3 regions of the Enterobacter sp. SCRI0065 genome follow, and region 1 is predicted to be linked to each of the others. Evidence: riboswitches for the same ligand, from Rfam matches in the RefSeq annotation. Region 1 holds a riboswitch; each other region holds the start of a gene.
What was found. Region 1 has a riboswitch for thiamine pyrophosphate ahead of thiC (phosphomethylpyrimidine synthase ThiC). Riboswitches for the same ligand answer to the same signal wherever they lie in the genome.

Region 1 (9,870 bases):
AAGAAGATGGACTTCGCCACTGACGTCTTTACGCCAGATACGCACCGCACCCTGGTTGTCAGCATAGCCGCTGGCGGTGAACGGTGGCAGAGAGGAATCATGACTACAGGCAGAGAGCAACAGTATGCCCGCCAGCGCCAACGTTGCGCGCCAGACGGACAAAAGGGGCGAAACCGCCCCCTTGGTAAAACTGTTCACTGCCACGCGGCTTACTTAACTGCGTCTTTCAGAGCTTTACCAGAAACAAATGCTGGTACGTTAGCAGCAGCAATTTTGATTTCATTACCGGTCTGCGGGTTGCGGCCAGTACGCTCAGCGCGGTGGTTCACTTTGAAGGTACCGAAACCAACCAGTTGTACAGCATCGCCTTCTTTCAGAGACTCAGTAATAGCAGCCAGGGTGGATTCCAGTGCAGCTTTAGCCTGCACTTTAGACAGATCAGCCTTGTCCGCAATTACATCAATCAGTTGAGTCTTGTTCATAAGTTATCCTTTCAATGTGTTTATCGCTTGCTAAGCATCGAGTGCGACGAAAATGCCAAAAAAGCACTCCCATGCATACACGCACCGATAGCCACTTTTTTTCGCCCCCCAAATGTAGACCAGACGGGGGGCAGAAGGGAAGAGTCGAGGTGTGACAAAACAGGCGTTAAATCACGTTTTATTGTCTCACTGGTTAAACATTATACCAATATTGCTCTCACCAGCCTCGCGCAGGTCCGCTCGTAGCCCTTTTATCAGCTCAATATCGCGTTCTTCACACTCGGCCAAAAGTCGGAATATTTCCCACTGAATGTCCCATTCTTGCTCCACCGCTGGGTTTACTCTGAGCTCTTCGTCGGTCATTTCGCGACCTTCCTGAGTCATTTCCAGCATCGCAACGGTCGTGATCGACGCCTTGCTGACTTCAATGGCATGCTCCAGGGTTTCACCGCTCAGACGGGAATGCACCAATTCACTTAAGGCAACACAGGCATCAATTGCCGGATAGACGCCATACAAATCGTAGTCGTCCGCCGAAGGAATTGCCTCTTCCAGCTTTTCAAGCTGAGAGTCGAAATTCACCTTTGCGTCTTTGACCGTTAGCGTTTCCCAAATCAGGTCCAGAATTCGACGATAAATCTGGCCTTCACCAAATTCGGTTTGCTTGCAGAACGTAGCATAGTTGGGATACATGCGCTCACACAGGCAAGCCATAAAGGTGACATGCTGCCAGCTTTCCAGCTTCTCAAGGCGCAGATGAATTGGGTTTTGTAACATGATGATGTCTCGAATCGGAAATTAGCCGCAGTTTAACTCAATCACCGCTGAATTTCCTGCCAACGAATGAATGCCGGACGCGCGGATGCGACTGCATCAGCCCAGCGAGTCGGCTCAGGTAAACGATAGCCCTTCATACAGCGCTGCACCCACGCCAACGCGCTATCCGTGCTCACCCGATGTCCGGTAGCGACAAACAGCGGATTGCAACGCGCTTTACTGCGCCAGACCCATGCCAACTGCTCACCTTTATCCATCAGGGGAGCGAGCGCACCAGGTTCGGCAGACAGTGGTTCAAATTTACCGCACAGACGTTTTTTGGCGACGCCAATCGTTGGGACATCCACCAGCAAGCCAAAATGGCTGGCAACGCCCAGACGGCGGGGATGAGAGATGCCGTGGCCGTCAACGAACAGTAAATCAGGTTTTTGTGAGAGCTGTTCCCACGCTGCCAGCAGCGCGGGATACTCACGAAAGGAGAGAAAGCCAGGAATATAAGGCATGGTGGTAGCGATACGCGCTACCTTGTATTCAACCAGTTCAAGCGCAGGATACGTCAACAGCACCATCGCCGCTCGCGTCACTTCTCCGCCCTGCTCAAATCCGACATCGGCACCAGCAATCAATTGCGGCGGGTCCTTATCCAGACAATCCTCACGGATCACTGACGAGGCAAGTTCGATTTGCTGAGCGCGTAACGACGCGAGATCCATAACTACTCCTTAAAGATGATACTGGGCAGAATGTCGGTGCACCGCCTCCACAAAAGCGCCAGCGTGTTCTGGCGGAACATCCTGATGAATACCGTGACCCAGGTTAAAGACGTGACCTTCGCCCTGACCGAAACCGGCCAGAATAGAGGCAACTTCTTCTTCAATACGGGCAGGCTGAGCATAAAGCATAGACGGGTCCATGTTGCCCTGTAGCGCGACTTTGTCACCTACGCGACGACGGGCATCGGCGATATCTGTCGTCCAGTCGAGACCCAACGCATCGCAGCCGGTAGCCGCCATAGCTTCCAGCCACTGTCCGCCGCCTTTGGTGAACAGTGTGACCGGCACACGACGACCTTCGTTTTCACGCAGCAGGCCATCTATAATTTTATGCATGTAATACAGTGAGAACTGCTGATAATCCCGCCCGGTCAGCACGCCGCCCCAGGTGTCGAAGATCATCACTGACTGTGCGCCTGCTTTAATCTGCGCATTGAGATAAAGCGTGACGCTCTTTGCCAGCTTATCGAGCAGCGCGTGGAGGGCCAGTGGCTCGGCATACATCATTTTTTTGATTACGGTAAAGGCCTTGCTGCTACCGCCTTCTACCATATAGGTCGCCAGAGTCCACGGGCTACCGGAGAAACCGATCAGTGGTACTTCGCCCTTCAGCTCGCGACGAATGGTACGAACCGCATTCATCACATAGCCCAGCTCTTGTTCCGGATCCGGAATCGGCAGTTTATCGATATCGGCCTTGTTCTTGATTGGCGAGGTAAAGCGCGGACCTTCGCCCGTCTCGAAATACAGGCCAAGGCCCATCGCGTCCGGGATAGTCAGAATGTCTGAAAAAAGGATCGCCGCATCGAGCGGGAAGCGGCGCAGCGGCTGCAGGGTGACTTCGCAAGCCAGCTCCGCATTTTTGCACAGCGACATAAAATCGCCCGCTTGCGCACGCGTGGCTTTGTACTCCGGCAAATAGCGTCCCGCCTGGCGCATCATCCACACTGGGGTGACGTCAACGGGTTGGCGCATCAGCGCACGCAGATAACGATCGTTCTTCAGTTCGGTCATTTTGCATTTCCTTAAGCGTTATGGCCTCAGTGTATCATGTCATTCGTACTCGGCCCGACACATCGCCACCGTATCTTCTATCAGCCTGCGCGCCACGGTGCCTGGCGGCGGGAGCAACGGTAAATCGTCATAACGATACCAGTTGGCATTGAGCAACTCTTTCGGGTCGATCGCAATGTCGCCGCTGTCATAATCAGCCATAAACGCCGTCATGAGTGACATCGGGAACGGCCACGGCTGGGAGGTGACGTAACGCAGGTTTTTAACGTTGATACTGCTCTCTTCCATCACTTCACGAGCGACCGCCTGCTCAAGCGTTTCGCCGACTTCAACAAAGCCAGCCAACACGGTGTGGATGCCGTTACGATGGCGGACATGCTGTGCCAGCAAAATAGAATCATCGCGACGAATCGCCACGATAATGCACGGCGCAATTTGCGGGTAATAACGTTCACGGCAGTGATTGCAAAGCAATGCCCATTCGGTTTTGCTTGGGCGCATTGCGTGACCACAATAGCCACAGAACTTATGCGAGCGATAAAACTCGGCCAACTGCACGCCGCGTCCGGCTAGCTGAAACAGCCCTGCATCAAGATCGATAACCTGACGAACCGATCCCATATCGTGGCGTCGATGTTGTTGGATCAACCACACAGAGTCGCCCTGCCATTCGCCAATCTTAAGTGCAGATTGCCCCACAAGATCGAAATTCTCTGCGTCGCCATAAGGTATTTCTCCGCCAGGCAACCATAGCTTTTGTTCATGACTGACGATCCACCAGCCACGATCTAATTTTTCAATTATACGATCCATATCTATTGCACAACCTTTGCTTCACAGGCATGTTGGTTACATTATTCTTACATTTTAGGTGGGCAGCTTTTAACCTTAACCTTGCGGAGTCAAACATGCTAAACCAGCTAGAAAGCCTGACAGAGCGCGTTGGAGGAAGTAATAAACTGGTCGATCGCTGGCTTCACGTGCGCAAACATTTACTCGTTGCCTATTACAACCTGGTAGGCATTAAGCCTGGCAAAGAATCGTATATGCGCCTGAATGAAAAAGCGCTGGATAATTTTTGTCAGAGCCTTGTCGACTACCTTTCCGACGGTCATTTTAATATTTATGAACGCATTATCCGAGAAATGGAAGGGACTCATCCGTATTTAGCCGCCACTAAGCTCTACCCACAGCTGGAGGCGAATACCCAGCAGATCATGGATTACTATGATTCAACGCTCGAAAACGCCATAGATCATGACAACTACCTTGAGTTCCAGCAGGCCCTGTCCGATCTCGGCGAAGCGCTGGAAGCACGCTTCACGTTAGAAGATACGTTGATTGCGCTTGCACTGGATAACAACCTGAACACCAGCAACGAAGATAGTATCGCTCGCCCAGCTTGAGTTATTCATCATTAACGTATAGTTTACAACCAATGCTCCTGTTTTAGGGGAGCAAATTCTTGTCGGAGTGCCCAGTGCGAAAGCCGGGCTGAGACCGTTAATTCGGGATCCGCGGAACCTGATCAGGTTAAGACCTGCGAAGGGAACAAGAGTCAAACTTGTTGTTGTATCGCCCGTGGGCGATCCTTCCTCTTGCTTCATCCGTCGTCTGACAAGCCACTTCCTTTTCTTTTTTGGAATGAGCTATGTCTATACCTAAACTGACCCGCCGCGAGCAACGCGCGCAAGCCCAACACTTCATCGATACGCTGGAAGGCACCGCTTTCCCCAACTCAAAACGCATTTATATCAACGGCTCACAGGCCGATATCCGCGTACCTATGCGCGAGATCCAGCTCAGCCCAACGCTCGTTAGTGGCGACAGAGATAATCCGCAATTTGAAGATAACGAAGCAGTGCCGGTCTACGACACATCAGGTCCATATGGCGATACCGACGTAGCCATCAATGTCCAACAGGGACTCGTAAAATTGCGCCAGCCGTGGATTGATGCACGCAACGACTGCGACGCGCTGACCGTACGCAGCTCCGCTTATACCAAACAACGTCTGGCCGACGATGGCCTTGATGACCTGCGATTTACCGGCCTGCTCACCCCCAAACGCGCAAAAGTAGGCATGTGCGTGACTCAGCTGCATTACGCGCGTCAGGGCCAGGTCACGCCAGAAATGGAATTCATCGCTATCCGCGAAAACATGGGCCGCGAGCGTATTCGCAGTGAAATTTTACGCCACCAGCATCCGGGAGAAGGCTTTGGCGCTCGTCTGCCCGAGAACATCACGCCTGAATTTGTCCGCGACGAAGTAGCCGCCGGTCGCGCCATTATTCCTGCCAATATCAATCATCCGGAATCGGAACCGATGATCATAGGCCGAAACTTCCTGGTGAAAGTAAACGCCAATATTGGCAACTCGGCGGTGACGTCTTCCATCGAAGAAGAGGTAGAGAAACTGGTCTGGTCAACGCGCTGGGGCGCGGATACGGTAATGGACCTTTCGACAGGCCGCTATATTCACGAAACCCGGGAATGGATCCTGCGCAATAGCCCAGTGCCGATCGGCACGGTCCCGATCTACCAGGCGCTGGAGAAAGTGAACGGGATTGCCGAAGATCTCACCTGGGAAGCGTTCCGCGATACGTTGCTGGAGCAGGCAGAACAGGGCGTCGACTACTTCACCATTCATGCCGGCGTTCTGCTGCGCTACGTACCGATGACCGCCAAACGCCTGACCGGAATTGTCTCGCGTGGCGGCTCCATTATGGCGAAATGGTGTCTATCGCATCATCAGGAAAACTTCCTGTACGAACATTTCCGCGATATCTGCGAAATCTGCGCGGCCTATGACGTTTCGTTGTCTTTGGGCGATGGTCTGCGTCCAGGTTCCATTCGTGATGCCAATGACGAAGCGCAGTTTGCCGAATTGCATACGCTTGGCGAACTGACCAAAATCGCCTGGGAGTATGACGTGCAGGTCATGATCGAAGGCCCGGGACACGTGCCAATGCAGATGATTCGCCGCAACATGACCGAAGAACTGGAGCACTGCCACGAAGCGCCGTTCTACACGCTAGGCCCGCTAACCACAGATATCGCGCCTGGCTATGACCATTTCACCTCTGGCATTGGTGCGGCGATGATCGGCTGGTTCGGCTGCGCGATGCTCTGTTACGTCACGCCAAAAGAACACCTCGGTCTGCCAAACAAAGAAGACGTTAAGCAGGGGCTAATTACCTACAAAATTGCCGCTCACGCCGCCGACCTGGCAAAAGGCCATCCTGGCGCGCAAATCCGCGACAACGCCATGTCTAAGGCGCGCTTCGAATTCCGCTGGGAAGACCAGTTTAATCTGGCGCTTGACCCGTTTACCGCCCGCGCTTACCACGACGAAACGCTACCGCAGGAATCCGGCAAAGTTGCCCACTTCTGCTCTATGTGCGGACCAAAGTTCTGCTCAATGAAAATCAGCCAGGAAGTGCGCGACTACGCCGCAAAGCAGGTGATTGAAGTGGGCATGGCGGATATGTCAGAAAACTTCCGCGCCAAAGGTGGCGAAATCTACCTCAAAAAAGAGGAGGCATAATGTACCAGCCTGATTTTCCACCGGTACCTTTTCGTTTAGGTCTTTACCCGGTTGTCGATAGTGTGGAGTGGATTGCTCGCTTGTTAAATGCGGGTGTAAAAACACTCCAGTTGCGTATTAAAGATAAAACCGATGCGGAGGTCGAAGGTGACGTGTTAACCGCCATTGAGCTCGGTCGCCGTTTCGATGCCCGTCTTTTTATCAATGACTATTGGCAACTCGCCATTAAGCATCAGGCCTACGGTGTACATTTGGGGCAGGAGGACCTGGAAACCACCGATCTCAATGCCATTCGTCATGCTGGCCTTCGTCTGGGCGTATCGACTCATGATGATATGGAAATCGACATCGCACTGGCGGCACGTCCCTCATACATCGCCCTCGGTCATGTTTTCCCCACCCAGACCAAACAGATGCCTTCATCGCCACAAGGACTGGAACAACTGGCACGACATATCGAACGTCTGGCGGATTACCCGACGGTGGCTATCGGCGGCATCAGCCTTGACCGCGCTCCTGCGGTATTGAAAACCGGTGTGGGTAGCATCGCGGTGGTCAGCGCCATCACTCAGGCAGCTGACTGGCAGGCTGCCACAGCTCAGCTGCTGAAGCTGGCAGGAGCAGGCGATGCGTGACAGCGACTTTATGCGCTACAGCCGCCAGATCCTTCTGGAAGATATCGCCATCGACGGGCAACAGAAGCTGCTCGCCAGCCGGGTATTGATCATCGGGCTGGGTGGATTAGGTGCTCCGGCAGCGCAGTATCTGGCAGGTGCAGGTATTGGCACTCTGGTATTAGCCGACGACGACGATATCCATCTGAGCAATTTGCAGCGGCAAATTCTGTTCACGATCGATGACCTTGGTCAGCCAAAAGCACAGGTCACAAAGCGAAGGCTTAGCCAGTTGAACCCTGATATTCAGATTCTTGCTCGCCAGCAGAGGCTCGAAGGAGAAGCACTGCATCATGAAATTTCGCTGGCCGACGTGGTGCTTGATTGCACCGATAACATGGCAACGCGTCAGGCTATTAACGCCGCCTGCGTGGTTCTGGGTAAGCCACTCATCACGGCCAGCGCCGTAGGCTTTGGCGGACAAATGATGGTGCTGACGCCACCGTGGACGCAGGGCTGCTATCGCTGCCTGTGGCCAGATGACGAAGAACCTCAGCGCAACTGCCGCACGGCGGGCATTCTTGGCCCAGTTGTTGGCGTCATGGGTACGTTACAGGCGCTAGAAGCCATCAAGCTACTCAGCGAGATAGATACCGCACGCAACACGCTGCGTCTCTTCGATGCGCGATCGGGTAGCTGGCGGCAATTGGCGTTACAACGCGCCAACGGCTGTCGGGTTTGTGGAGGCCATCATGCGGATCCTGTTTAACGATGAGCCAATGCAATGCACTGACGGGCTCACAATCTCAACGCTGCTTGAACAACTCCGCCAGCTAAAACCAGGAATGGCTCTGGCACTTAATCAACAGATCCTGCCGCGTGAGCAGTGGGAGCTTCAGCAGGTGCGCGACGGCGATCGAATCCTGCTTTTTCAGGTCATCGCGGGAGGCTGATATGTTACGTATTGCAGATAAAATCTTTGAATCACATCTCTTCACCGGCACAGGGAAATTCGCCTCGCCTCAACTGATGGTAGAAGCCATCCACGAGAGCGGGAGTCAACTGGTGACGCTGGCGCTGAAACGCGTGGATCTGCGTCATCATAGCGATGCCATACTCGCACCGCTGCTTGAGGCAGGCGTAATGCTGCTACCCAATACCTCTGGCGCAAAGACTGCGGAAGAAGCCGTTTTTGCCGCGCAGCTGGCAAGGGAAGCGCTGGGGACAAGCTGGCTGAAACTGGAAATCCATCCTGATGCGCGTTGGCTATTACCGGATCCTATCGAAACGCTTAAAGCGGCTGAGATTCTGGTCAAGCAGGGGTTTACCGTGTTGCCTTACTGCGGCGCTGACCCGGTCTTATGCAAAAGGCTGGAGGAGGTAGGATGCGCGGCCGTGATGCCGCTCGGCGCACCGATTGGCTCAAACCAGGGGCTGGAAACGCGCGCCATGCTTGAAATCATTATTGAACAAGCGACGGTACCGGTCGTGGTCGATGCGGGAATTGGCGTGCCGAGTCATGCGGCACAGGCGCTAGAAATGGGCGCTGACGCGGTTTTAGTGAATACGGCAATTGCGGTCGCAGAAGATCCGATAATGATGGCCCGTGCGTTTCGCCTGGCGGTAGAAGCGGGCGTGTTGGCGCGGCACTCTGGCGCTGGCGCACGTCGCTATCAGGCACAGGCAACCAGCCCGCTGACCGGATTTCTGGAGGCATTTTGATGAGCACGTTTACTGACCGCTGGCGACAGTTGGATTGGGATGATATTCGGATGCGCATCAACGGCAAAACGCCCGCCGATGTGGAGCGCGCATTACATGCGCGTCATCCCACCCGCGACGACATGATGGCCCTGCTCTCCCCCGCCGCCAGCAATTATCTTGAGCCCATGGCACAGCGCGCACAACGGCTGACCCGTCAGCGCTTTGGCAACACGGTGAGTTTCTATGTGCCTCTTTATCTGTCCAACCTTTGCGCCAATAACTGTACCTATTGCGGCTTTTCGATGAGCAATCGTATCAAGCGTAAAACGCTCGATGACGCTGAGATTGCGCGAGAATGCGCGGCAATTCGGGAGATGGGTTTCGAACATGTGCTGCTGGTGACCGGTGAGCATCAAGGAAAAGTAGGAATGGATTATTTTCGCCGGCATTTCCCCGACATTCGCCGTCAGTTCTCGTCATTACAGATAGAGGTTCAGCCGCTTTCCACAGAAGAGTACGCTGAATTGAAAACGCTGGGGCTGGATGGCGTGATGGTTTATCAGGAGACGTATCACGAAAAAATGTACGCTCAGCATCACCTCAAAGGCAAGAAACAGGATTTCCTCTTTCGTCTTGAAACTCCAGACAGGCTTGGCCGCGCAGGAATCGATAAAATTGGGCTCGGCGCGCTGATTGGCCTATCGGACAGCTGGCGGGTAGATTGTTATATGGTCGCGGAGCATCTTTTATGGCTTCAGCAACAGTACTGGCAGAGCCGCTATTCCATCTCATTTCCCCGATTAAGGCCCTGCACCGGAGGCATCGAACCCGCATCAATCATGGACGAGCGCCAACTGGTTCAAACTATCTGCGCGTTTCGCCTGCTGGCACCTGAGGTCGAACTGTCATTATCCACACGAGAGTCACCGGGGTTTCGCGACAAGGTCATTCCATTAGCG
Region 2 (9,870 bases), on a different contig from region 1:
ATCAGGCGCAGTTCCGTGAACTCTTTGCCCAAATTATTGATGCCCAGGTCGGGGGGCGCTATGCCGAGCTGCTGGCGATCAACCTGCTGGAGCAACTGTTATTACGACGTATGGAGGCGATAAATGAATCGCTCAATCCGCCGCTGGATAACCGCGTACGAGAGGCCTGCCAGTACATTAGCGATCATTTGGCTGACAGCCAGTTTGATATCGCGGGCGTGGCTCAGCACGTTTGCCTGTCGCCGTCGCGCCTGTCGCATCTTTTTCGCCAGCAGCTTGGCGTGAGCGTGCTGAGCTGGCGTGAGGATCAGCGTATCAGTCAGGCAAAACTGTTGCTCAGTACCACGCGAATGCCAATCGCCACGGTAGGTCGTAACGTCGGCTTTGAAGATCAGCTTTATTTCTCCCGCGTATTTAAAAAATGTACCGGCGCCAGCCCGAGCGAATTCCGCGCTGGCTGTGAATAAAAAGTAAAAAAAACGAAACAACCAGGTGAAGTCTGGCAGCTCCCGGTAAACTATTCAGACAATTGATATCTTGACGCAGCAGGTGTGGCTTCGCAGAATCCCTGCTTTGTTATCTGACCGGAACCGTTATGCAGGAATTGCTGGAACATTTTATTACTCAGTCCGTCATCTATTCACTGATCGCCGTCGCGCTGGTGGCTTTTCTTGAATCGCTGGCGCTGGTCGGACTGATTTTACCCGGCACGGTTATGATGGCGGGCCTTGGCGCGCTGATCGGCAGCGGCGAGGTGAATTTCTGGCAGGCGTGGATGGCCGGTATTGTCGGCTGTTTGCTGGGCGACTGGCTCTCTTTCTGGCTGGGCTGGCGCTTTAAAAAGCCGCTGCACCGTTGGTCGTTCATGAAAAAGAACAAGGCGCTGCTCGATAAAACGGAACATGCGCTGCATCAGCACAGCATGTTTACCATTCTGGTCGGCCGATTTGTTGGGCCAACGCGTCCGCTTGTGCCGATGGTGGCAGGGATGCTGGATCTTCCGGTCGCAAAATTTATCCTGCCCAATATTATTGGCTGCGTGTTTTGGCCTCCGTTCTATTTCCTGCCCGGTATTCTCGCGGGGGCGGCGATCGATATTCCTGCCGATGTACAGAGCGGGAATTTCAAATGGTTGCTGTTAGCGACCGCGCTGCTGCTGTGGCTGGCGGTCTGGCTGTGCTGGCGCTTGTGGCGCAGTGCAAAAGCGGGAACGGATCGCCTGACGCATTATCTGCCGCGTCACCGTCTTTTCTGGCTGGCACCCTTAATGCTCGGGGTCGCCGTGATGGCGCTGGTGACGCTCATCCGACATCCGCTGATGCCAGTATATGGCGAAATTCTGCTGAAGGTCGTGAGTCGTTAAGGGGCCGACGCGATCCCTAACAGCGTCGATGCGCTGGCTCTTCCGCTAACCAGTTCTTGCGTATCGCCATCCCAGGCGATACGCCCGTCAGCAATGACCACCGATCGCGCCGCTATGCTGGCGGCATCTTCCACGCTATGTGACACCATCAACAGGGTGAGCTGCTTTTGCTGACACACGTCCTTCACCAACTGCAACATCTCTTGCCTTAGGGCGGGATCGAGGGCAGAGAAGGGCTCATCGAGCAACAGAATCGGCTGCTCGCGCACCAGACAGCGTGCCAGCGCTACCCGCTGACGCTGGCCGCCGGAGAGCTCTCCTGGCAGCCGCTCGATAAATTCCGTAAGCCCCATCTGCTGGGCGATAACGTCCAGTTTCTGACGCTGGGCTTCTGTTAGCTTAAGGCCCGGATTCATCCCTAGTGCAATGTTCTGGCGCACCGTCAGATGGGTGAAAAGGTTATTTTCCTGAAAAAGCATCGAGACCGGGCGTTGCGACGGCGGCGTATGGGTATGATCTTTAGCATCAATGACGATGGACCCACTTGCTGGCGGCAGAAAGCCTGCAATCAGGCTGAGCAGCGTGCTTTTTCCCGCCCCGCTGGGGCCGAGGATAGCGAGGGTTTCGCCCTGACCAACGGACAGTGAAAAGCGCATCGGCAGGTGCTGATAAAGCCAGGTTACATCAGTCAGTTTTAACATCACGCCCCGGAAGTTTTTCGATAACGGTAAATAAGGTAAAGCACAGCAGCAAGAGTAACAGGGCCGTGACGGCACCGTCCTGGCTGCGATAAGAGCCAATTTGCTGGTAAAGCCAGTAAGGCAGAGTGCGGAAATCTTCATTCCCAAACAGCGCGACGACGCCGAAATCCCCAATCGACAGCACGCAGGCAAAAGCCAGTGCCTGTGCGAGAGGGCGTTTGAGCGCACGCAGCTCAATCACCTTCAGCCTTTGCCAGCCCTGCATTCCCAGCGACTGACAGAGTAAGGTGTATCGGGCGCTAATGTCGCGCATCGGGTTTTCTAATACCTTGAGCGCGTAAGGGATAGCCATTAGTGCATTGGTGAAAATGACGATGCCATCGGCGTTCTCTGGCAGCCCAACGGTGCTGTTGAACAGTAAAAAGAAACCGGTCGCCAGCACGATGCCGGGCATTGCCAGAATCAGCATACCGCTCAATTCCAGCGCCTGACCGGCGGTGTTTGCACCGCGAGCGTAAAGTTCGCGGCTGCTCCACAGCAACATGGTGGTCAGCAGTACGCACAATAATCCTGCCCCCAGCGCAATGCGCAGAGACGTCCACAACGCTTGCCACAGCACCGGCTGTTGCAGCACGGAAATCAGATTCAGGTTCAGACCATCAACGACCACCGCCAGCAGCGGCGGCAGTAAAAGCAACAGCGCCAGCGCGATCAGGGTGATATCGGACAGGCGACTGCGCAGGCAATCCTGCGGGTCGCGCCAGCCGCTTATCTGATGGCTGCCGACGGCAATGGCTTTGCTTAGACGCTGGCTCAGCAGCACCAGCCCAAGACAGCAGAACATTTGAATCATCGCCAGCAGCGCTGCACGGCCCGGATCGTAGTCGTAGCTAAGCGCCTGATAAATGGCGAGCTCGATGGTCGTGGCCTGCGGGCCGCCGCCGAGCGAAAGCACGGTGGCAAAACTGGCAAAGCAGAGCATGAAGATCAGCGCGGCAACCGGCGGGATTTGACGACGAAGCCACGGCCATTCGACAAAGCGGAAGAACGACCAGCCGCGCATGCCAAGCTGCGCGGCGAGCTGGCGTTGCTCACCGGGTATGTTCTCGAGCGCCTGCAAAAATAATCGTGTGGCCATCGGCATATTGAAAAAGACGTGCGCCAGCAGGATTCCCTGAAGGCCGTAGGGTGAAAACGTCCATTCGATGCCAAAAGCGTTCAGGAGCGCGGCAATCCAACCCTGGCGTCCGTACACGCTGAGGATGCCAAAAACGGCCACCAGCACGGGCAAGATTAGCGTCATTGCACACAGGCGTATCAACGCGTTCCTGCCAGGAAAACGGCGACGATACAGGGCGCGAGCCAGAAAAATGGCGGGCACGACGGAAAGCAGGGCGGAGAGAAACGCCTGCCAGAAAGAGAAACGAACGACGTGCCAAAGATAGCTATCGTGCCAGAGAGCGAGAAAGTCACTCTCCGGTGCGTTTAACCCTAGCGCGAGGAACGCCCCTGCGCTGACCACGACCATTAGCGTGGCAGCAATCAGCCCAGGGATGAGCCAGCCGGGAATTAGCGGCTGACGGCGCGTTGCCATTCACCGATCCATGCTGCGCGTTGGGAAGAGACCTGCTGAGGTGTAAATTCCAGCGTCGTTTGCGGTTTGGTGAGTGAGTCAAAGCCCGCAGGCAGCGTCACGTCGGTGACCGGATACATCCAGTTGCCGGTGGGGATCGCATTCTGGAATGCCGGAGAGATCATAAATTTCAGGAATTTCTCGGCAAGCTCCGGCTGTTTGCTGGCGGCGGTTCGAGCGGCGACTTCAACCTGCAAATAGTGGCCTTCGCTAAAGTTAGCCGCCGCGTAGTTATCTTTTTTCTCTTCGATAATGTGATAGGCCGGAGAGGTGGTGTAGCTCAGTACTAAATCGCTTTCACCTTTCAGAAACAGACCATAGGCCTCACTCCAGCCTTTGGTGACGGTGACGGTTTTCGTCGCCAGTTTTTGCCAGGCTTCTGGAGCGTTGTCGCCGTACACTTTCTGCATCCACAGCAGCAGGCCAAGGCCCGGCGTACTGGTGCGCGGGTCTTGATAAATCACGCGCCATTTCTGATCGCTCTCAACTAACTCTTTCAGGCTTTTTGGTGGGTTTTTGAGCTTGTTTTTGTCATACACAAACGCGAAGTAACCATAGTCGAAAGGCACGAACGTGTCGTTTTTCCAGCCACCCGGCACGGTGGCCGCGTCAGGGGCGATACCGCTCTTTGCAAATAGCTTCGTTTGCGAGGCCGCTTCAAGCAGGTTGTTGTCGAGACCGAGCACCACGTCGGCTTTGCTGTTTTTACCTTCCATACGCAGACGGTTCAGCAGCGATACGCCATCTTCCAGCGCCACGAATTTCAGTTCGCAGCCGCAGTCGGCCTCGAAGGATTTTTTGACCACCGGGCCTGGGCCCCAGTCGGCGGCGAAAGAGTCATAGGTGTAAACCGTCAGTACAGGTTTAGCAAAAGCAGGCAGCGCAAACAGCGCCAGCAGAGGAAGAACTTTTTTTAACACTTTGCACCTCATAGTTGAGTGGCAAAGGATTTTGAGAGACAGCCTCAAATCCCTTCGCCGGCATTATCCGGATCAGGTTCGACGGGTATTATCTCAGCGCACATCATCGATGCCGCACCCCGTTGAGAACGTTTGCATTGTAATGATTTGGTGAATATTACGAAAGGATTATGGTTCTGGTGGCGCAAACCAGGCGGATTTAAAGTCGAACCAGCCTAAAGTGTTCATGCGTAACCCGCGCATGCTGCGCTGTCCCTGAATCATCAACCAGTGGTGAATGAGCGGTACTATCGCCTGCTGTGCCAGAAGCTGCTGACACCAGACGGCCAGGTTCATGTCGCCCGATCGCCACTGCGCAGCGTCCTGTTGCCAGTCGCGGGGAATGCAGTGCTGGATGAGTGGGATCTCATACAGGTGCGAGAACAAGGAGAAGTCTAACGGAAGGGTGAAGTTGGCGCTGTTAAGCCAGATATCACTCACCGCATCGCCACGATGCCACTCGTCGTAATCAACTTCCTGGATCTCCAGCTTGACGTTTTCTGCCGCCAGCAGCTTGCTCATAATTCTGGCGATAAACCGGTGTTCAACATGTTCGCGATAATAGGTCAGGGTGATGGTCTCAAGCCCTGCCGGTTTTTCTCCGCATCCCGGACGGGCATGATGCCAGCGTGGGAGCAGGCCGTATGCCGGGAACCAGTAGGTTTGATGCCGATCTTCTGCCTGATAGATCAGATTAGCGGGTGCCAGAATACGGCTTATCCATTGACGTACTTCATGACTGGCGCCCCGGTGGGTACGGGCATCGAATAGCAGATAATAGCAGCCTTCCTCAAGGCGGCTTTCAACGGCTTTTTCGCCTTCGGTTGGGCCTTCCAGCGTCAGACCGGGGCTAAACTCTTCACTGATCTCGGGCAGGACCCAGACGTTGACTTCATCAATTAGCGCGCGATAGCCAAAATAGTCGTCGAAAGCGCGGATTTTTAGCTGGTTATTATTGTTTCGCGTCACCGCATACGGCCCGGTTCCAATAGGCTGGCTGGCGAAGCTGGACATTGATTGCCACTCGTGCGGCAGAATCATCGACGGGACATAGCCCATGAGCCACGGTAGCCATCTGTCTGGTTCGGCAAGTTCAATATCCAGCGTCCAGGCTGTAGGCGAGTGAATTTTTGCGATATGAGAAAAGAGCGGCAATTCGCGGGCGCGCTGGAGAGAGGCAATGACATCACTCATTTCCAGTTCTCGGCCATGATGAAAATGAATGCCGGGCCGCAGGAAAAATCGCCAGTGCAGCGGCGAAAGCTGTTGCCAGTGGTGCGCAATGTCTGCTTCTAGTTCCCCATTTTCCTCATTTATACGTGTCAGACCGCTAAATATTTGCCGCGCCATATGGGTTTCTGAACGACGCAACGCGCTGCCGGGTAAAAGATTTTTCATCGGGCGATAGTAGAGGACGCGCAGGATATGGCGTCCCTGACGAAAACTTCGCCCAAGATGCGACACCAGCATTTGGCGCACCGCGGCCTTGTCGCCCACCAGTTGTACCAGCTGATCGATTTTATCCTGTTCCAGCAAATCTTCGGCGCGCTGCTGCTGTAAGGCCAGCCCGGTATACAGAAAGGACAGGCGTGAGCGTTTGCCGCGTCCTGCTTCGGCTTCCCAACTGAGCCAGCCCTGCTGCTGCATGGTGTTGAGTAGCGTGCGCATATGACGGCGCGAGCAGCTTAACAGCTCGGCCAGCTCGTTGAGGGTTGTCTCCTGTGACTGGCCCTCGCAGCATTGCCACAGGCGGATAAATTGTTGTTGCAGACGACCAGAAGGCATAAAAGGGGAACTCCTGACAAAAAACCAGCAATTTATTAATCCCTATATTAAGCCAATAATCACTTTCGATGAAGTGAGGAGGCGAATATGAAGAGGTCTACTACGTGTCAATTTTATCAGCGGTACTTTTCAGCGATCAAAGGAGTGTCCTGGCTGGCCCGCCAGCGCCCAGAGGTGCGGCTGAAAATGCTTGAGGAATTGATGCAGTGGGAAGTGACGCAAGTGACCTCTGAACGCTGACTTGCCTCGATCATGTGTGACTGAGTATTGGTGCTTATCACCCGCCAGCAAAATGTTTTTGCTGGCTTTTTTCGTTTATCATTCCATCCAATTTTGACTCTTCTTTGACAAGGAACTGCGCATGCTCTGGCTGATGACAATGGGCCGCCGCCTGAACGGCGTGTATGCCGCTTTTATGCTGGTGGCTTTTATGATGGGCATCGCGGGGGCGTTGCAGGCTCCGACGCTAAGTCTGTTCCTAAGCCGGGAAGTCGGCGCGCAGCCGTTTTGGGTGGGGCTTTTTTACACCGTTAACGCCATTGCCGGGATTTTAGTGAGCTTGTGGCTGGCTAAGCGTTCGGACAGCCAGGGCGACAGGCGTAAGCTCATTTTGTTTTGCTGCGCAATGGCTGTTGGCAACGCGCTGCTGTTCGCCTTTAGCCGTCATTATCTGACACTTATCACCTGTGGTGTGTTGCTGGCATCGCTGGCGAATGCCGCCATGCCGCAGCTCTTTGCGCTGGCGCGTGAGTATGCCGATAGCTCGGCGCGAGAAGTGGTGATGTTCAGCTCGGTTATGCGTGCTCAGCTTTCGCTGGCGTGGGTTATCGGGCCGCCGCTGGCCTTTATGCTGGCGCTCAATTACGGCTTCACGATGATGTTCTCCATCGCGGCAGGGATTTTTGTCATCAGCCTGGCATTGATTGCGTTTGTGCTGCCGTCGGTCACGCGTATTGAGCAGGCCACCGATAAACCCGTCACCCAGGTGAGCGGCTGGCACAATAAAAACGTCCGCATGTTGTTTATCGCATCAACACTGATGTGGACCTGCAATACCATGTACATCATCGACATGCCGCTGTGGATCAGTAATGACCTGGGCTTGCCGGACAAGCTCGCGGGGATCTTAATGGGCACCGCCGCAGGGCTGGAAATCCCGGCAATGATTCTGGCGGGTTATTACGTGAAACGCTTCGGTAAACGCCGGATGATGGTGACTGCGGTAGCAGCAGGCGTCCTGTTTTACCTTGGGCTTATCTTTTTTCACAGCCGCGAGGCGCTGCTTGCACTGCAGTTCTTCAACGCCATCTTCATCGGGATTGTCGCCGGGATCGGCATGCTGTGGTTCCAGGATCTGATGCCTGGAAGGGCAGGCTCTGCGACCACGCTCTTTACCAACAGTATCTCAACCGGCGTGATCCTGGCGGGAGTGATTCAGGGTGCGCTGGTCCAGAGCTACGGCCATCATACGGTGTACTGGGTGATTGCAGCGATATCGGTACTCACGCTGGCGCTGACCTGTCGCGTGAAAGATGTTTGAATATTCAAAGGGTTCTGTCACTGAAAGATGTGCAGGACCCGCTCGACAACGGGCGCAGGGAATATCATGAGAAAACGCATCCATCATTAAACAATGCCCCTGCCATGTAGTGGACTCACAATATTGATACCCCTGGCGAGTTTTTCCTTATTTCCCTGAAAATCCTGCATAAGAATGGCAATAAATAAACTGTCCAGCAGATTTAATTGAACAATTCTGGCCACCGCATTTTGTCCAAGCAGGGGGCCGCTCATCGCGGGGCTGAAGATAGATAAATCGGACGATTGCGAAAGAGAAGAGCCGTTATCATTGGTGATGCAGATGATTTTTGCCTTATGCGCCCGGGCAGTCGTTACTGCATTTAGCGTTTCCCTGGTGACCCCAGTCTGTGAAATCGCAATGACAACATCATTTTCGTTAAGCTGGCTGGCGGCCATTAACATCAAATGAACATCGCTATAGGCATGACTGATGATGCCAAGACGCAACAGCTTATGTTCAAAATCAATTCCGACCGAAGCCGATCCCCCGACACCATAAATGATGACTCTTTTGGCGTTGAAAATCAGATGAGCTGCCCGGCCTATAGTCACAGGGTCGGCTACGGAACGTGCTTCTTTCAGTGCCTGAATGCTGTTTGAAAAAACCTTATCCAGCACGGTATCCAGGCTGTCATGCTCCGTGACTTCTTCCTCTTTCTCATAGGGCAATGACTCAAAATAGCTGATGAGAGAGCTTCGCAGTTCTCGAAAACCAGAAAATCCTATCTTTTTGGCCACCTTGACCAGCAGAGGCTCTGAAACATTGAGCGTCGTAGCGACTTCACGCAGACTGGTTGTCTGGCAAATGTTTCCTTTAATGATGAGCCATTCTACGATTTTTCGTTCCGTTGGATTCAACTGGGACAGCGACATTTTAATCCGCGCACCTATCGCCAGTGGGCTCTCCATTTCCTGTAATGCATCTTGGTTATCAGTCATTCTCAGCGCCGTTTCTGTGGTGAAATGAGGAAGCGATAATACTATCACAAGATTTTGTTAAGGTTGGATGCGTACCTCATTTTGTTCACAAAATCATTAGTTGTTGTGAATTTATGTGAGCGAGTGCATTCATGAAACCCTCCCTTTCCCTCCAGTGGCATTTTGAGACTGGTAAGCATGTATATCGGCAAAGTTACCAACTTCACACTTCTTGAAGTTGCTGTGAATTCCATTGTAAAAGCCATTGACTGGCAATAACTTCACGATAATAATTGATTTCGTGAAGTTGCCTCGTGATGAAGAAACGGAAAACTTCAATTCAGTGTTCATATTTCATTTCTTGTTGTACCTGATACGGTCGAAAAACATTATGAAAACAGAGATATTCGGAATACTTCAGAGAACGGGCCGCTCATTCATGCTGCCGATAGCGCTTTTGCCCGTAGCGGGTTTACTGTTGGGGATTGGCGCATCATTTACTAATCAGACCACTATTGACACCTATGGTCTTCAGTCATTACTCGGTGAAGGTACGGTACTTCATATATTGCTCACCGTAATGAAAAGTGCAGGGAGTGTGGTTTTTGCCAATTTACCTGTCCTCTTCGCTATTGGCGTTGCACTGGGAATGGCTAAAAAAGAAAAAGAAGTCGCGGCGATTTCTGGCGCCATCGGATTTTTAATCATGCATGCCACCATCAATGCAATGCTTGAACTTCACGGTTTGCTTGCACCTGGTGCACTCCCGGAAGGGGCGCTAGGGATGACGCTGGGTGTTAACTCCCTGCAAATGGGGGTGTTTGGCGGAGTGATCGCTGGACTCGGTGTTGCCGCGCTGCATAACCGTTATTACCGTATTAAACTGCCTGCGACGTTTGCATTTTTTGGGGGGACGCGATTTATTCCCAT
Region 3 (9,870 bases), on a different contig from region 1:
GATCTCGATATCGCTGAAGAACGACTGAACGTCTACCGTAAGCAGCGTGATTCGGTCGATTTAACGCTTGAAGCAAAATCGGTGCTGGAGCAGATCGTTAACGTCGATAATCAACTCAACGAACTGACTTTCCGCGAGGCGGAGATTTCTCAGCTCTTCAAAAAAGATCACCCAACTTACCGGGCGCTCATTGAGAAACGACAAACGCTGGAAAATGGAAAGAAGCGCTTAAATCAGCGCGTGACCGCTATGCCATCGACGCAGCAGGAGATTTTGCGCCTCAGCAGAGATGTTGATTCCGGGCGAGCGATTTATCTACAATTACTGACTCGCCAGCAAGAGCTCAGCATTTCACGCTCCAGCGCGATTGGGAATGTGCGCATTATTGATCCCGCCGTGGCTCAACCGGATCCGATCAAACCGAATAAAGCACTGATCGTGGTTTTAGGGCTGGTGTTCGGGTTGGTATTCTCATCGGGAATCGTCTTGCTTCGTATGGCCTTGAAGCGTGGCATCGACAATCCGGAACATCTTGAAGCCCTGGGCATTCCGTTATTTGCAACGTTGCCGCGTTCGGTATGGCTATGGAAAGCAACGCGCTTACGCGGCAGATATTCTTTTGGCTCCCGTATCAAACATAAAACCTCCAGCGTGCCTTTCCTGCCGGTAGACAGACCTGTCGATCAATTTGTAGAGGCGATTCGCGGCCTGCGGACTAGCCTGCATTTTACGATGATGGAGGCAGATAATCAGATATTGATGCTTACCGGTCCTACGCAGGATTGCGGTAAAACGCTGGTCAGCACCTCTTTGGCGGCGGTTGTTGCCAAGGCGGGTCACAAGGTGCTTTTCATCGATGCAGATATGCGAAAAGGGTATGTTCACCACATCTTTGGCCTAAATAATCAGTGCGGCTTGTCCGGGATATTGCAGGGGCAGGCGGAGTATAAAACGGCGATTCAGCATTATGCCGCAGGGGGGATAGACGTTCTAACCTGTGGTCAGGTTCCCGTTAATCCTTCGGAACTATTGATGGGCGAATCATTCCAGCAATTTTTACTGTGGGCGAAAGATCACTACGCCATGGTTATTGTCGACACGCCACCTATTCTCGCCGTCACCGATGCCGCACTGGTGGGGCGTAGGGTCGGAACCACCTTGCTGGTTGCTCGCTTTGGCATAACCAGCATCAAAGAGATTCGGCTGAGCCAAAAACGTCTTCAGCATGTGGGGGTGAAGGTTGATGGCGTCATTCTCAATGACGTCGTGAAATCGGCCGCACTGTATTACACCTCGGGCTACAGTCACTATGATTACGGCTACGTGACAGAAACGCAGAAAGATAAGCGATAATCCCCCTCGCAATCCCCTCCAAAACCCGCTTGCATAAAGCGGGTAATTTCGCCAGCCGACACTTCTTTACAGCGTAATAATTGCCAATTGCTTATCGCTCCTTAAGATAAGCCTCATCAAGGGAAGGGGCCAAAGGAGAAACAATGATCGGTAAATTTCGTCGCGGGTTGCGTGAGCTCTTCATACTGGCTTTGCTGGTGGGGCTGGTTGTCTGGGGCATGGATCAGTTTCGCAAACCGACACTACCGGCTGAGTTTACTGACACAGCGCTGCAAACCATCGCGGGTGACCGCATTGATCTTGCCGTATTAAGCCAGCAAAGACCGCTTCTGATATACGTCTGGGCCACCTGGTGTGGGATTTGTCGATACACCACACCTGCCGTGGAGAAGTTAGCGAAAGAGGGCGGTAACGTGGTCAGCGTCGCGTTACGTTCGGGTGATGATGAGAAGCTTGCCCGGTGGATGCATAAAAAACAGCTAACGATGCCGGTGGTTAACGATAACAGTGGCGCGATTTCCCAGCGGTGGCAGGTCAGTGTGACGCCTACATTAGTTGTGGTGTCAAAAGGGGAGGTGCTTAGCACGACTACGGGATGGACGAGTTATTGGGGTATAAAATGGCGGATGTGGTGGGCTGGGGTCTGGCGCTAATATTTCGCCCTCCCCGTTAAGAGAGGGCGAAATACACGTTTATTTTGCCAGGATTTCTTGTGCTGTGCGTTCAACCAGAGACAGCAGGATTTTTATATCCTCCAGCGTCACGGTCGGGTTAAGCAGGGTCAGCTTCAGGCAGGTGACACCGTTGTGCTCAGTGACGCCCACGTTAGCGCGGCCTGAGTCGAGCAATGCATCACCAATTCTCTGGTTCAACAATGCAACGGCGGCATCGTTTAGCGTCTGCTGCCCACGGAAGCGGAACAGCACGCTCGCCAGCTGCGGCTGCATAACCAGTTCAAGCGCCTCTTGATCCTGCACATAGGCCGCAACCTGCTGCGCCAGCGTGACGCCATGATCGATGATCGCGGCATACTGCTCCTGACCCAGCGCTTCCAGACTCATCCACAGCTTCAGCGCGTCAAAGCGACGTGTGGTCTGCAGTGATTTAGACACCAGATTCGGTACGCCTTGCTCTTCGTCGAACTCAGAGTTCAGGTACGCCGCCTGATAACGCATCAGCTCGTAGTGACGCGCTTCCTTCAGCAGGAATGCACCGCAGCTGATGGTCTGGAAGAACTGCTTGTGGAAGTCCAGGGTGATGGAATCCACCAGTTCGATGCCGTACAGGTAATCGCGATACTTTTCGGACATCAGCAGCGCGCCGCCCCAGGCCGCATCAACGTGAACCCAGATATTCTGCTTCGCCGCCAGTTCAGCGATCGCGCGCAGGGGATCGATAGCGCCAGCGTCGGTCGTACCCGCTGTGGCCACAATCGCCAGAATCTGTTCGCCGTTAGCATGGCACTGCGCAATTTTCGCTGCCAGATCGGTCAGATCCATGCGCGAGAATTCGTCAGTTTTAACCTGAACCACGGACTGATAACCCAGGCCCATCAGCGCCATGTTTTTCTGCACGGAGAAGTGCGCGTTTTCGGAGCACAGCACGCGGATCTTACGCAGATCGCCCACCAGACCATCCTGCTGGACGGAGTGGCCCTGACGCGCAAAGAACGCGTCACGTGCCAGCATCAGCCCCATCAGGTTGCTCTGGGTTCCACCGCTGGTGAACACGCCGGCGTCGCCAGCCTGATAACCCACGCGGGTACGCAGCCATTCAATCAGTTTGATTTCGATGATGGTTGCAGACGGGCTCTGGTCCCAGGAATCCATACTCTGATTGGTCGCGTTAATCAGCACTTCCGCTGCCTGGCTTACCACCAGGCTTGGGCAGTGCAGGTGCGCCACACATTGAGGATGGTGTACGGACAGACTGTCTTTCAGGAAATACTCAACGGCACGCGCAATCGCGGCCTCGTTGCCGAGGCCTTTCTGACCGAAGCTCAGGGAGATATTCTCGCGCAGTTCCGCGACCGTTTTCCCCTGATACATTTCGGACTGCTGCAGCCACTGCATAACGGCCTGGCTGCTCTGCTCGATTGCCTGCTTGTACGCTTCGATGCTTTGCGCCGAAGACGACAGAATTGGGTTTGAATCAGACATCTTTGTCAACAACTCCGGTTATACCGGGCGAACGCCCGCGGCAAGCAACGCTTGCTCAAATTTATCCAGGAATACTTTCAGCTCTTGCTCGTTAATGAGCAAGGACGGCAGCAGGCGCAACACAACACCATCACGACCACCGCGCTCCAGGATTAAACCTGCTTCGAAGCATTTCTTCTGGATCAGCGCAGACAAGTCGCCATCGCCCGGGAAGCAGCCCATATGGTCAGCGGCTTCGTTCGGTTTAACGATCTCGATACCGATCATCAGGCCCAGACCACGTACGTGGCCGATCACCGGATAACGTTTCTGCAGTTCGGTTAACTGATCTTTCAGCCATTCGCCCTGAGCGGCCACTTTGTCAGCGATGTTCTGATCTTTCAGGATTTTCAGCGTGGTCAGGCCGGTAGCCATCGCCAGCTGGTTGCCACGGAAAGTACCGGTATGGTGGCCTGGAGCCCATGCATCGAACTGCTTTTTGATGCCAAGAACGGCCAACGGCAGACCGCCGCCAACGGCTTTGGACATCACAATGATGTCTGGCTCAATACCCGCGTGTTCAAACGCGAAGAACTTACCGGTACGTGCAAAGCCTGCCTGAACCTCATCGAGGATCAGCAGAATGCCGTGTTCCTGAGTCACTTTGCGGATGCGTTGCAGCCACTCGGCAGGGGCCGGGTTAACGCCGCCTTCACCCTGAACGGCTTCCAGAATCACCGCCGCAGGTTTACGTACGCCGCTTTCCACGTCGTTAATCAGGTTGTCAAAATAATAGGTCAGCGCTTTCACGCCCGCGTCACCGCCGATACCCAGTGGGCAACGGTACTGGTGCGGATACGGCATGAACTGCACTTCCGGCATCATGTTATCGACCGCTTCTTTCGGCGACAGGTTGCCCGTAACGGACAATGCACCGTGGGTCATGCCGTGATAGCCGCCGGAGAAGCTAATAATGCTGCTACGACCGGTCACTTTTTTTGCAAGCTTCAGCGCAGCTTCAACGGCGTCAGCGCCGGATGGGCCGGTAAACTGCAGGCAATATTCTTTGCCCTGACCTGGTAGCAGGGAGAGCAGGTATTCAGAAAACTCGTCTTTCAACGGAGTCGTCAGATCCAGTGTATGTAACGGCAAGCCGCTGGTAATGACATTTTGGATGCTTTTCAGCACATCAGGATGGTTATGGCCAAGCGCGAGGGTGCCAGCGCCTGCAAGACAGTCAAGGTATTCTTTATTATCTGCATCGGTTATCCACACGCCGTCTGCTTTAGTAATCGCTAAAGGCAGTTTGCGAGGATAACTCCTGACGTTCGATTCAAACTCGGCCTGACGGGCCAGATAGGTTTCGTTGCTTTTATGGGCATCTGCGGTGTCAATACGGACTTTATCCGTCATCATATCACTCCCACAACCGGGGCTGCCTTTAGCGCCTCGATTGAATAAATAGTTAAAAGAAAGATGGGTCATGGAAAAATCGGGGCCAATATAGAGCCTTTTGGCACGTGGCTCAATGGTTAATTTGTTTACTGTTTTGTTACAATAAAAATGCGTTGAGTGAAGGGGGGTTAGCCATTGTTTTTGATGTGGTTTTATTAAGGCATGACGGGCGTAAACCTATGTAAAATTATTACGCCAGATAATATTAAGCCCTATGAAGAATAGGGCTGACGATACAATTATTTTTGTACAACCTGCAGCAGGCCGTGATCTCGCCCTTTGGTTTTATTCCAGGAGGCATCCGTAATACCGTTTTCATCAAGCGTAACAGAGAGGATGTAGCCTGCGCCTCTAAGCTCATAGGCATTGGCATTAAAACGTTTAACCGTCGCTTTTTTGCCATTGATTGTCGCGGTAAAGAAGCCGTTGCTCACCGTGGCGTTGATTCCATTCGCAGAGAATGACGCCTCGCGCAAAGGGTCAGCAACATGTGCCGCCTGCGCATGTTGGTCAACATGTTGGTGATGATGTTTAGCATCGTATTGTTTTGCGTATTCATCGGAGCGCTGATAGGCGTTCTGAAGTGCAGCAGCACGACTCACATTTTGGTTATCGTGTTCGACCTTATAACAGGTATCAAGACTCACGCCGGTATTGGTACAGTTAGCGATACGCTGTGATTCCGTTGTGCATCCCGAAAGCGCAATAACAGACGTGGCGGTGATGAATACCATTAATATTTTTTTCATTAACTTACCCTAATTCTATGTGCTTAAACTGACGTTACTCGTCCTGGCAGTTACCCGCCAGACTGATGACCGTATTTTTATATATGACACCAATAAAAACGCCTGTAGCGACAAGTGCAATAGAGACTATTGCCGAAGCGATAATTGTTTTTAACATTGGCTACCATCATTATGATTATAGACAAAGACGTGAGTGATAATTAATGTTCAATTACTCGCCTCTGTACTTTATTACATTCAGCGCGTATCTGTAATAGCTACGCCGGGCTACTATCCCGTAAGGTGAGGCTGATAATCTTGATGTAGATCAGGTTTGACACGAATCGGTAATAAGCCAGGATTAATCCCATCTGCAACATAACGTGTTGTATCTCAATGTCTTACTAAGTGAGTGGGTTTATTTTGAAGAATATATAGTAGGATGGGCGAAATTAATCTTTATATAATCAATGTGTTTTAATGTAGACATTATTTGAAGCCTTTTACGTTAGGTTGAGCGAGGTGATTAATAAACGGTAGCTTGAGGTACTTGCTTTCGTTGCTGGCATCTTCTACGCTAGCTGAAATATTTTGTTTTACACAATGACTCGGGGTGCCCTTCTACGTGAAGGCTGAGAAATACCCGTACCACCTGATCTGGATAATGCCAGCGTAGGGAAGTCAGATGCCTTCCCGGTTATCGCTTCTTCACGCAAGGCAGGAGCGAAACCATGCAGCCTGACCTGCTCGATTTACATGCCTTACATCACTTCCGCACTCGTTCTCCGCTGACCCACTGCATGACTAATGATGTGGTGCAGGCCTTTACAGCCAACGTTTTGCTGGCGCTAGGGGCATCTCCTGCGATGGTCATAGAAGCCGAAGAAGCTGAACAGTTTGCGACATTAGCCGATGCGCTGCTGATTAACGTCGGCACGCTGACTTCTCCTCGTGCGCAATCCATGCGCCGCGCAATCGAAAGTGCGGTGGCCGCTGGTAAGCCCTGGACGCTCGATCCGGTGGCAGTGGGCGCGCTTGCATTTCGATCTCGTTTTTGCCAGCAAATCCTGACGCTTAAACCCACAGCCATTCGCGGTAATGCCTCTGAGATCATGGCGCTTGCAGGAATGAGCGCCGGTGGGCGTGGCGTCGACACGACCGATTCCGCGGCCAGTGCGCTACCCGCAGCGCAGGCGCTGGCACGCCAGACTAACGCCATCATCGTCGTGACGGGCGAAGTGGATTACATCACCGACGGGCAACGCACGCGAACCGTTGCCGGAGGCGATATCCTGATGACGCGGGTCGTGGGAACCGGCTGTGCGCTCTCCGCTGTCGTAGCCGCTGCCTGTTCACTCCCGGGCGATCGACTGGATAACATTGCCGCTGCATGCGGTTTTATGAAGCGAGCGGGCGAGCGTGCTGCGGCGCAAAGCCATGGTCCGGGCAGCTTTGCTTCAGCCTTTATCGACGCGTTATGGAATCTGGAGGCGCAGTCATGAAACGCATTAATGCCTTGACCATCGCTGGTACCGATCCAAGCGGCGGCGCGGGGATTCAAGCGGATCTTAAAACCTTCTCGGCGCTGGGGGCGTATGGCTGTTCGGTGATTACCGCGCTGGTGGCGCAAAACACGCGTGGTGTGCAATCGGTCTATCGCATTGAACCTGATTTTGTGGCGGCACAGCTGGACTCTGTTTTTAGCGATGTGCGCATTGATACCACCAAAATCGGGATGCTGGCAGAAACGGATATCGTTGAAGCGGTGGCAGAGCGTCTTAAACGCTACCGCGTGCAAAACGTGGTTCTGGATACGGTTATGCTGGCCAAAAGTGGCGATCCGCTGCTTTCGCACTCGGCGGTGCAGTCGCTGCGGAAAAAGTTACTACCGCACGTCGCGCTGATCACCCCCAATCTCCCTGAAGCCGCCGCATTGCTTGATACGCCTCCTGCACGTAATGAAGCGGAGATGATAGAGCAGGGCAATGCGCTGCTGGCGCTAGGCTGTGAAGCGGTGCTGATGAAGGGAGGACATCTGGATGATGCAGAAAGTCCGGACTGGCTCTTTACCCGCGAAGGCGCGCAGCGTTTTACAGCTGCGCGTGTAGTAACCAAAAATACCCACGGCACCGGTTGTACGCTCTCCGCTGCCCTGGCAGCCTTGCGCCCGCGCCATGAAAACTGGGCCGATACGGTGCAGGAAGCAAAAGGCTGGCTCTCTGCTGCGCTGGCGAAAGCCGATAGTCTGGAGGTGGGTCACGGTATTGGCCCGGTACACCATTTTCATGCGTGGTGGTAAGGCGCTCAGGTAGTATAATGGATAAGGACTTTCGGCCTGGAAAACAGAGATGGAACAAGCGCATACCCGGTTAATCGCTCAGCTCAGTGAACGCTTCGCAGCGCCAGATAATACCCCGCTGTACCTCAAGTTTGCCGAGACGGTCAAAAATGCCGTCCGCACTGGCTTGCTGGAGCATGGCAATATTTTGCCCGGTGAGCGCGATCTCAGCCAGTTGACTGGAGTATCTCGTATCACCGTGCGCAAAGCGATGCAGGCGCTGGAACAGGAAGGTGTCGTCACCCGCGCCCGGGGTTATGGCACACAAATCAATAATATCTTTGAATATTCGCTTAAAGAGGCGCGCGGATTTTCTCAGCAGGTGGTGCTGCGCGGTAAAAAGCCTGACACGCTCTGGGTCAACAAACGCGTGATAAAATGCCCTGATGACGTGGCGGCAGAGCTGTCGATCGCGCCGCAGAGCGAGGTCTTTATGCTTAAACGTATTCGTTATGTTGATGACGATGCGGTATCGATTGAGGAGTCCTGGGTGCCGGTCGGGCTCATTCACGATCCGGATGCGATTGGCATTTCGCTGTATGACTACTTTCGCAGCCAGAATATCTTTCCGCAGCGGACGCGTTCTCGGGTGAGTGCGCGAATGCCTGATAGCGAATTCCAGATGCACATTAAAATGGACGACAAAATACCGGTGCTGGTGATCAAGCAAGTTGCGCTTGACCAGCAGCACCGGCCGATTGAGTACAGCATTAGCTACTGTCGCAGCGATTTATACGTCTTTGTATGCGAGGAGTAATTCCTCGCGCGTTGGCGCGCAGTCTCCGCCACGGTGGCTAACCACCCACGCGGCCACCGCATTTCCCAGTAATATCGCGTCTGCAAGCGGCCAACCCGCCGCCAGTCCGGCGAGCGTACCGCCAGCATGGCTGTCACCCGCGCCGATGGTATCCACCACGGTTGCCGGGAACGCCGGGACATGGCCGGTCTTTTCGGCGTCGTAATACCACGCTCCGTCTTTATCGTGACGCACAATCAGCGGGCAACCATAATGCTGCTGCCACGCCATACCCAGAGAATCATCCTCAACGCCCAGGCGTACGGCGGCGATGTGCGCCTCCTGACGATTCAATGACACTATCGGTTTACAGGCCATGATGCGCGACATCAGCGCAGCTGGAATATCCTCGATGCGAGGACCAAAATCGATAAATGCAGTGATATCGGTCAGTTTTTCCAGCCAGTATGTCAGCAATTCTCCACACGGCGAGGCGAGCTGATAGCCAGATAAATACACCAGGCTTTGCGGCGGTACCGTCAGCGCGTCCAGCCAACGCTGTTGCCATTGATTTTCTACGCCGCTAAACGACATAAAGGTACGTTCACCGTCAGGCTCAACGAGCGCCAGACACCAGCCGTTATCGCCGCTTTCAGCGTCAACGGCACTGTGCAGATCCTGCTTTGCCATCGCGTGACGAATGATATCCGCCCACACGCCGTGCCCCACCGGGAGTGCGTTTTGTGCCGTGATGCCGAGTCGCTTGAGTGCAATAGCGATATTCAGCGCGCAGCCACCAATATTAACGCCCTGCTGTTTAAGCTCGATATCGCAACCGCGCCAGGGAAGGGCGTAAGCGTCGGCAATGACGTCGATCACCGCTGCCCCCAAAACCGTTATCGGACGCCGCGCGCTTAAGGTATCGATACGCTCGCAGAGATCTGTATTCATACTCCCTCTCTCTGTTCCCGATAGTGCAGCAACCTTTCGCAGTAATACCCGAAGTCGAGCTGATTGACGGCATCAAGTTCTGCTTTCAAAGCCGGATCAATGGCCTTAACCCCATGCAGCGCACCACAAATGGCCGTGGCCATCGCGCCGATGGTGTCGGTATCGCCACCG

Region 2: another riboswitch for thiamine pyrophosphate. It lies ahead of thiB (thiamine ABC transporter substrate binding subunit); the one in region 1 lies ahead of thiC (phosphomethylpyrimidine synthase ThiC).
Region 3: another riboswitch for thiamine pyrophosphate. It lies ahead of thiM (hydroxyethylthiazole kinase); the one in region 1 lies ahead of thiC (phosphomethylpyrimidine synthase ThiC).

Annotation. Positions count from the first base shown of each region.
Region 1 is NZ_JCBAJB010000019.1:14,918-24,787, reverse strand. Features, by position in the region: gene AC6EMZ_RS22985 (DUF1481 domain-containing protein) at 1-198, opposite strand, end outside; gene hupA (nucleoid-associated protein HU-alpha) at 210-482, opposite strand; gene AC6EMZ_RS22975 (YjaG family protein) at 669-1,259, opposite strand; gene nfi (deoxyribonuclease V) at 1,301-1,972, opposite strand; gene hemE (uroporphyrinogen decarboxylase) at 1,982-3,046, opposite strand; gene nudC (NAD(+) diphosphatase) at 3,086-3,859, opposite strand; gene rsd (sigma D regulator) at 3,955-4,452, shown strand; TPP riboswitch at 4,506-4,614, shown strand; gene thiC (phosphomethylpyrimidine synthase ThiC) at 4,698-6,593, shown strand; gene thiE (thiamine phosphate synthase) at 6,593-7,228, shown strand; gene AC6EMZ_RS22940 (HesA/MoeB/ThiF family protein) at 7,221-7,976, shown strand; gene thiS (sulfur carrier protein ThiS) at 7,960-8,160, shown strand; gene thiG (thiazole synthase) at 8,162-8,929, shown strand; gene thiH (2-iminoacetate synthase ThiH) at 8,929-9,870, shown strand, end outside.
Region 2 is NZ_JCBAJB010000004.1:297,980-307,849, forward strand. Features, by position in the region: gene araC (arabinose operon transcriptional regulator AraC) at 1-467, shown strand, start outside; gene AC6EMZ_RS13920 (DedA family protein) at 596-1,363, shown strand; gene thiQ (thiamine ABC transporter ATP-binding protein ThiQ) at 1,360-2,064, opposite strand; gene thiP (thiamine/thiamine pyrophosphate ABC transporter permease ThiP) at 2,048-3,658, opposite strand; gene thiB (thiamine ABC transporter substrate binding subunit) at 3,634-4,617, opposite strand; TPP riboswitch at 4,649-4,749, opposite strand; gene sgrR (HTH-type transcriptional regulator SgrR) at 4,786-6,441, opposite strand; gene sgrT (glucose uptake inhibitor SgrT) at 6,529-6,681, shown strand; gene AC6EMZ_RS13950 (sugar efflux transporter) at 6,803-7,981, shown strand; gene AC6EMZ_RS13955 (SIS domain-containing protein) at 8,068-8,961, opposite strand; gene AC6EMZ_RS13960 (PTS transporter subunit EIIC) at 9,332-9,870, shown strand, end outside.
Region 3 is NZ_JCBAJB010000002.1:426,470-436,339, forward strand. Features, by position in the region: gene AC6EMZ_RS07850 (polysaccharide biosynthesis tyrosine autokinase) at 1-1,353, shown strand, start outside; gene AC6EMZ_RS07855 (protein disulfide oxidoreductase) at 1,497-2,006, shown strand; gene AC6EMZ_RS07860 (pyridoxal phosphate-dependent decarboxylase family protein) at 2,046-3,512, opposite strand; gene AC6EMZ_RS07865 (diaminobutyrate--2-oxoglutarate transaminase) at 3,531-4,907, opposite strand; gene AC6EMZ_RS07870 (hypothetical protein) at 5,186-5,695, opposite strand; TPP riboswitch at 6,274-6,370, shown strand; gene thiM (hydroxyethylthiazole kinase) at 6,406-7,176, shown strand; gene thiD (bifunctional hydroxymethylpyrimidine kinase/phosphomethylpyrimidine kinase) at 7,173-7,973, shown strand; gene AC6EMZ_RS07885 (GntR family transcriptional regulator) at 8,023-8,769, shown strand; gene AC6EMZ_RS07890 (PfkB family carbohydrate kinase) at 8,743-9,699, opposite strand; gene AC6EMZ_RS07895 (ADP-ribosylglycohydrolase family protein) at 9,696-9,870, opposite strand, start outside.